DNA from 2 places in the Paenibacillus sp. NMA1017 genome. Region 1 is predicted to be linked to the other one. Evidence: riboswitches for the same ligand, from Rfam matches in the RefSeq annotation. Region 1 holds a riboswitch; the other holds the start of a gene.
The links. A riboswitch is a leader RNA that binds a small molecule or an ion and turns the genes downstream of it on or off. The one in region 1 is predicted to bind cobalamin.
Positions count from the first base shown of each region.

Region 2: it holds a riboswitch for cobalamin, as region 1 does, so the genes downstream of both, AC5ELV_RS04400 (ABC transporter substrate-binding protein) here and cobJ (precorrin-3B C(17)-methyltransferase) in region 1, are expected to answer to the same signal.

Region 1 is NZ_JBZXYR010000003.1:444,630-448,047, forward strand. It holds gene AC5ELV_RS10765 (uroporphyrinogen-III synthase) at 1-548, shown strand, start outside; gene AC5ELV_RS10770 (LOG family protein) at 876-1,430, shown strand; cobalamin riboswitch at 1,488-1,673, shown strand; gene cobJ (precorrin-3B C(17)-methyltransferase) at 1,985-3,418, shown strand, end outside.
Region 2 is NZ_JBZXYR010000001.1:937,051-940,468, reverse strand. It holds gene cbiB (adenosylcobinamide-phosphate synthase CbiB) at 1-66, shown strand, start outside; gene AC5ELV_RS04405 (histidine phosphatase family protein) at 111-869, shown strand; cobalamin riboswitch at 992-1,184, shown strand; gene AC5ELV_RS04400 (ABC transporter substrate-binding protein) at 1,391-2,398, shown strand; gene AC5ELV_RS04395 (FecCD family ABC transporter permease) at 2,395-3,418, shown strand, end outside.

The DNA of each region.
Region 1 (3,418 bases):
AGACGGTCAATGGACTCAAAAAGCGTGGCTTTACGCCAGCAGTACGAGACGAGGACGGAAGTTTGATCGGATTGACAGGAGCTTTCGCCCCATACGATCTGAAGGGGAAAGAAGTACTGTTGCAACTGCATGGCGATCCAGCCCCACGGTTGGTAAAATGGCTGGACGAGCAGGGGGCAGTGACCCGCCAGGTACTTCCTTATAAACATATCCCACCTGAGGAAGCAAAATTGCAGGCGTTACTGGAGGATATCATCCATCGTAATGTTGATGCCGTTACGTTCACGAGTGGTCCGCAAATTCGATTTTTAGCCCAATATGCCAGAGAGCAAAATCGAATCGAGGATTTACTGGAAGCTTTTCGTGAGGATGTGATTGCTGTATCCGTAGGGAAGGTGACTGCACAGTCCATTGTGGAAGAAGGGATTGATCGAGTCGTGTTTCCAACCGAAGAGCGCATGGGCGCGATGATGGTGGAGCTGGGCAAATATTTTGAACATAACGATTCGGTGCATGGCTGTGGTCTGAAGATCGTGAATGGTCATTGAAATGAGATCAAAATTATAAATGCAGTATGCGAAAAATGAACTTATATTTCGGGATACAGAGTAAAATAAAGATAAGGGCCTACGAGGTCTTTATCTTTTTTTGTTGGACATGCATCGACAAAGATTTTTGTTATAGCGAAAATGTTTATCTAATATAATGAATAAGTTTCGATGCATGATACTTGAGCATTTTGCATAAATCCCAAGAGCGTTTTCAAATAAGCAATATATAGATCGAAGCGCTTTAGTTCGTCTATATATTGTACTTATGAGCGTTGGGAATCGAATTATGCTAAATGCTGACTTAGGACAGGAGCTGAGACGTTAATGAATTCTATTTGCGTATTTGCCGGGTCCAGACCTGGACATTCATCGGTATATGTTGAGGCTGCAGGCAAGCTGGGGGAAGCCATGGCTCGCCATCATATTCGTCTGATCTATGGTGGCTCTAGCAGGGGGCTGATGGGAGAGGTGGCGGATGGAATGCTGGCGGGTGACGGTCAGGTCACTGGCATTATGCCTACCCTGTTATTTGATGCAGAGATCATTCATCGGGGAGTTACCGAATTTATTGAGGTAGCAAGCATGCATGAGCGTAAAGCGGCAATGAGCGAGATGGCCGATGCGTTTATCGCCCTTCCGGGTGGCTTGGGAACCTTCGAGGAGCTGTTCGAGGTATTGTGCTGGGCGCAAATTGGCATTCATCGCAAGCCCATTGGGCTGCTGAATGTGAATGGATATTTTGACCCGTTAGTAGAAATGGTGCGTCATAGCGTGCAAGAAGGGTTTACCGGGGCTGAGCACCCAGCATTATTAAGTATCTCTGCGGACCCGGACGAATTGCTACATATGTTAAAAAATAAAGCAGAGAACTTGAAATAAAGCGTTTTTCGTGCTTGCACAACTGATTGAGGCAAGGTTATGATAAGACCCATAATCAAATAGCGGACAGACAAGGTGCCTTTGCGGTCAAGCAAAGGGTAACAGGGAATCGGGTGCAAATCCCGAGCGGTCCCGCCACTGTAAGGAAGAGGATTTTTTTAAATGGTCACTCGTGAAAAACGGGGAAGACGAAAGAATCCGTTGATGCCAAGCCAGGAGACCTACCTTGATCTGTATGCACCGTTAACCTTCGCGGAGAGGATGGGTGTACGAAATCAGGAAATCAGGCACACGTTGCTTTTTCCATGTTGGCTAGAGGTTTGCGTGGATATGAACGTGCAGCAGCGTTTGAAGCGTAAACAGACAGATGGAAAACAACGGCAGGCTGGAGGAAGACAAATCGTGTCTTCTTACGCTGTTTGTTCGTCTGATGAGAGATACGTACATAGAAACCCCATCCGGGCAGGATGGGGTTTTTTTGAGTTACAGGATGTCCATAAATCATTGAAATAGATAGCATAGCTGCCCTGAAAAGGATGAATAGGAGGAGCACAATGAGCCCATTAGGAAAATTGCTGGTGATTGGATTTGGACCAGGAGATATGGAACATATCACAAAACGGGCGCTGGATGCGCTGGCCGAAAGTGAGGTCATTATCGGCTACAACACCTACGTTGATTTGATCCGTCCGTTGTTGAACGGACAGGAGATTGTACGCACAGGGATGACAGAGGAAGTGAGCCGTGCGCAGGAGGCGGTTCGCCAAGCAGAGATGGGCAAGAAGGTAGCTGTCATTTCCAGTGGAGATGCAGGAGTCTATGGTATGGCAGGGCTGGTGTACGAAGTGCTGATGCAAAAAGGCTGGCGACGCGAGGACGGGGTTAAGGTAGAAGTTGTACCGGGGATCTCGGCTATTCAGTCCTGTGCTTCACTGTTGGGGGCGCCAGTTATGCATGATGCGTGCACGATCAGTCTGAGTGATCATCTGACCCCGTGGGAAACGATCGTAAAGCGTGTAGAAGCTGCGGCTTCGGCCGATTTTGTGATTGCATTATACAACCCGCGCAGTGGTCGGCGTACCCGCCAGATTGTGGAGACGCAGTCCATTTTGCTGCGTTACCGCGATCCGCAAACTCCGGTTGGGCTAGTGAAGAGCGCTTATCGTGAACGTCAGCAAGTTATTGTAACGACGCTGGAAGATATGCTGAACCATGACATTGGGATGCTGACGACCGTAATCATCGGTAACTCCTCGACGACGGTGTATGACGGTTTGATCGTGACTCCGCGCGGATATCAACGCAAATACACGTTGGATGCGACCGAGCAGGCGCTCAAGCCACATCAGCGTCTCCGCACGGAAGCGGAGCCGTGGTCGCTGGGCGCGCAAAAGGGTACAACGCAGGCAGGAGCAGCCCCGACTACGCCCGCTGGACCCTCCGCGAGCGGCGCTGCGGTTGCCACGCAGGCACGCCCGCAAGCGATGGCTGCCGTGCAGGCAACGACTGCTGTGCAAACCGGCACGGCCCCGGCATCGCTGGCGGCAGAGGCACTAAGCCGCCTCGCTGTCGGTGGCAAGCTGCCGGGCGAAGCCAACGCTCGCTGGAGCGGGCAAGCGCCTACCGCGGAGAGCACCGCCGGAACGTCAGCGGTGACCGGAGCGGGGGCCACGGCCGGGATGGCGACAGGCGGCTTTGGCAAGCCTGCGCTGTTTGAGGTGGGCGTTTCCCCGGGTGTGGGAAACAAGAAGTTCACCGCTCGCCAGATGGCGCTGCTCGCCGAGGTAGCGGGTGATGACGGCGAGCTGGAATACACGCCGGATCATCAGATCGTGCTGCGCGTGCCGTGTGCAGACCCCGAGGAACTGGTCGGACGGCTGCGGGATGAACGATTCATTGTCATGCCGATTGGCGATGTGTTTAAGGTGAAGGCGTGCGACTTCTGCAATATGGAGAAGGATGACGCTGTGCCTGTGGCTGAGCATTTA
Region 2 (3,418 bases), on a different contig from region 1:
AGCATGTTTGTAGGATTGTGTTTGTTAGGAGCCGCAGGGTGTTTTGCCTTGGGATGGGTGCGGTGAGGGTGAGGAGTGACACACTGAATAATGATCGAGCAGGAAGTGACATGATCTTGAAACAAGATATAGCAGCAAAAAGGACGGTAGAATACGTACAAAGTCCGAACTTACAGGAGGATAAGGTGCCGTATGATGCTAAAGAAGATCTGCATTGGGACATGGAACTCGTGTTAGTTCGTCACGGCACAACCTTATGGAACAAGGAACGTCGATATCTGGGACACTCCGACTTAGGTTTGCTACCAGGAGCAGAACAGGAATTAAAGCCTTTGCAGGAAAAATTGCAGGGGCAGTCCTTTGCTCGAATCTATTGCAGCGATTTAATGCGATGTCGCCAGACCTTGCAGATCATTGTGCCAGAATCAGAATTGACGTCTGGAGATCCCCTATCTACTATGTCTCCTATGATGGAACCATGTCTGCGAGAGCTTCATTTTGGCGAGTGGGATGGAAAAACGTATGACATGCTCAAGGAAGTGTCGTTGTATCGGGCTTGGATTGATGAGCCGCAACGGATCACCCCACCTGGAGGAGAGTCTTGGACAGATTTTGTAAATCGTCTGCGCAAATTTCTTGACTCTCTGTATGAATGGCGTGTTGCTATGGAAGTTCAACCTATGGATTTGACTGCTGCGCCACCCTCTGTTCTGGTCGTTACACATGGTGGCGTAATTCGTCAGTTGGCTTGCATGCTGATACCGGGCCATGATTTTTGGAGTCTGAATCCGAAGCCGGGAGATGCATTTAGGATTCAATTGAGGCTGGCAGGACCGCACAATTACATAGCAGAAATGCTTCCTCATTAGGTTAGACACCAGCGGATAAAGAGGCTGTTTGGGTTGTAAGCCGCCTCTTTTTAACCTATAATCATCAAGTAAAAGAACGGCTTGACTACCACTACATCAAATATCCAGCAGACGAGGTCAGCGCAGCGTGATGAAACTAAGGTTTCCTTGCCTACGCTGTTAAAAGGGAAGTCGGTGTAAGTCCGGCGCGGTCCCGCCACTGTAAATGGAAACATGCCGGTTAGTCCTGCTTTATGTGCTACTAAGCATATGAAGGAATTTCAGGACATGCATCTTACCATAAGTCAGGATACCTGCCCGTCCGCCTGTCACCATAATCCTTCGAGGAAAGGATGACGTGCTCGCAGTGACTGTCCGTGCGGAAAGAAGCTGCCGCCTGCGCACGATCTGCGCTAACGTGACCCCTGTGTCCTGATATGAGGATACGGGGTTTTTTGATAGGAAAAGAAGGCTGGATTTAGAAGATATCTGTTGATGTTCAAGTAACGCTCTTAACGATTTTTTATGAAGGGGTGCAAATCATGGCAGGAAAAAAAATAAAGGTTTGGACAACAGGTCTACTGGTTCTGATTTTGGCAGTTGTGCTGAGTGCATGTGGCGCTAATGGAAAAAATGCTGAAAATAAAGATAATCAGACTTCTGCACAGCAGCCAGGACAGACCGTAACCACACAAGAGCCTCCGGGCAAAACAGTTTACCCACTCACAGTTAAGGATGCAACAGGACAGGAATTTACATTCAAAAAAGCGCCGGATAAAATCGTTTCCGTCTCCCCGGCAGAAACCGAGGCGCTGTTCGCCATTGGGTTGGATAAGGAAATAGTTGGCGTCTCCGACTACTCTGATTACCCGGAAGCAGCTACGAAAAAGCCTAAAGTGGGCGGTATTATGAAACCGAACGAAGAGGCGATCATTGCTGCTAACCCGGAAGTCGTTTTTGCAGGGATATCACTTAGTGAACAGGCTACGACCAAGCTGCGCGATATGGGAATTATGATTTTTAAAACGGAACCGAAGACAGTTGAAGATGTCATAGCTAACATCGAATTGTATGGGAAAATCACCGATCATCAGAAAGAAGCGAGAGCGGTGACTGACAAGATGAGGGCAGATGTAGCGGAAGTGAAAGAAGGAGTTAAAAATATCGGTAAAGGGCAGAAGCTGCGGGTATACGTCGAGTTTTCACCAGGCTGGACAGTTGGTAAAGGCGAGTTTATGGACGAGCTGATTACGTTGGCGGGCGGCGAAAATGTAGGTGCCACGCAGAAGGGGTGGTACCAAATTAGTGAAGAAAATATTATTGCTGCGAACCCTGACGTGATTTTGTACAGCAAAAGTGTCAAGGACGACAAAACGGGTCAAACGCTCGGCGAAATCATTAAAGCTCGCAGTGGGTGGGATCAAATATCGGCTGTTCGCCACAACCGGGTATTTGCCGTGGATGATAATTTGATCAGTCGTCCGGGTCCACGCGTAACGGAAGGTCTCAAGGAAGTGGCCAAGGGCGTGTATCCTGAAATTTTCAAATGAACCGTAAACTGATCGGCTTTGGAGGGACAGGTCTTGTCCTGCTGTTGCTGACGCTGCTGCTCTGTCTTGGCATCGGCTCGGCCAAGCTTCCGGTCAGCCAGATCACGGGCATTCTGGTTAACCACCTTCCGTGGTTAGGCGATACGTTTAAACCGGATTGGAATACATCCTCAGAGCAGATTATTTTGAAGGTCAGATTGCCACGAGTGTTACTGGGAATGTTGGTAGGAGCAGCGCTGGCGCTGGCGGGGGCCGGATTTCAGGGTGTGCTGCGTAATCCTTTGGCTGATCCGTATACACTGGGGGTATCCTCGGGGGCTTCGGTAGGAGCGGCAGTTCTGATCTATTGGGGCCTTCAATTTTCATTTGTTGGCATATGGACGCTGCCGCTAGTGGCATTTACGACCGGAATGCTCACGCTGTGGATGGTGCTGACGTTGGCACGGGAAGGTGGGAAAATTCCGACACAAAGTCTCATTTTGTCGGGAGTGGTGATGCAATCCTTTCTGGGAGCGGTTGTTTCCTTTCTGACAGCCATGTCGAAGGAGACGGTCAATGAAATATTGTACTGGACGATGGGAAGCCTTAGTCTGCGCGGTTGGTCATATACCGGAATCCTTTTACCTTATGTGGTCATAGGACTGGTATTTCTATGGAATCGGGCACGTGTGCTGAATATTTTGGCTTTGGGTGAACGTCAGGCGGCTCACATGGGAGTTCATGTAGATGCCACGAAGCTATCTGTTCTGATTATTTCCACGCTGCTGACAGCAGCCGCTGTCTCGGTATGTGGAGTGATTGGCTTTGTGGGACTCGTTGTACCGCATATCATTCGTCTGATGACAGGTCCTGATTATCGGATGATTGTTCCATTATCTGCGCTCGGTGGAGCTATTTTTATGGCTTGGGCAGACACGGCAGCTCGCACGTTGTTAGCCCCTACGGAAATTCCTCTGGGCGTAATGACGGCCTTTGTTGGGGCACCGTTCTTCGCATATCTCCTGTACCGGAACAAGAAGC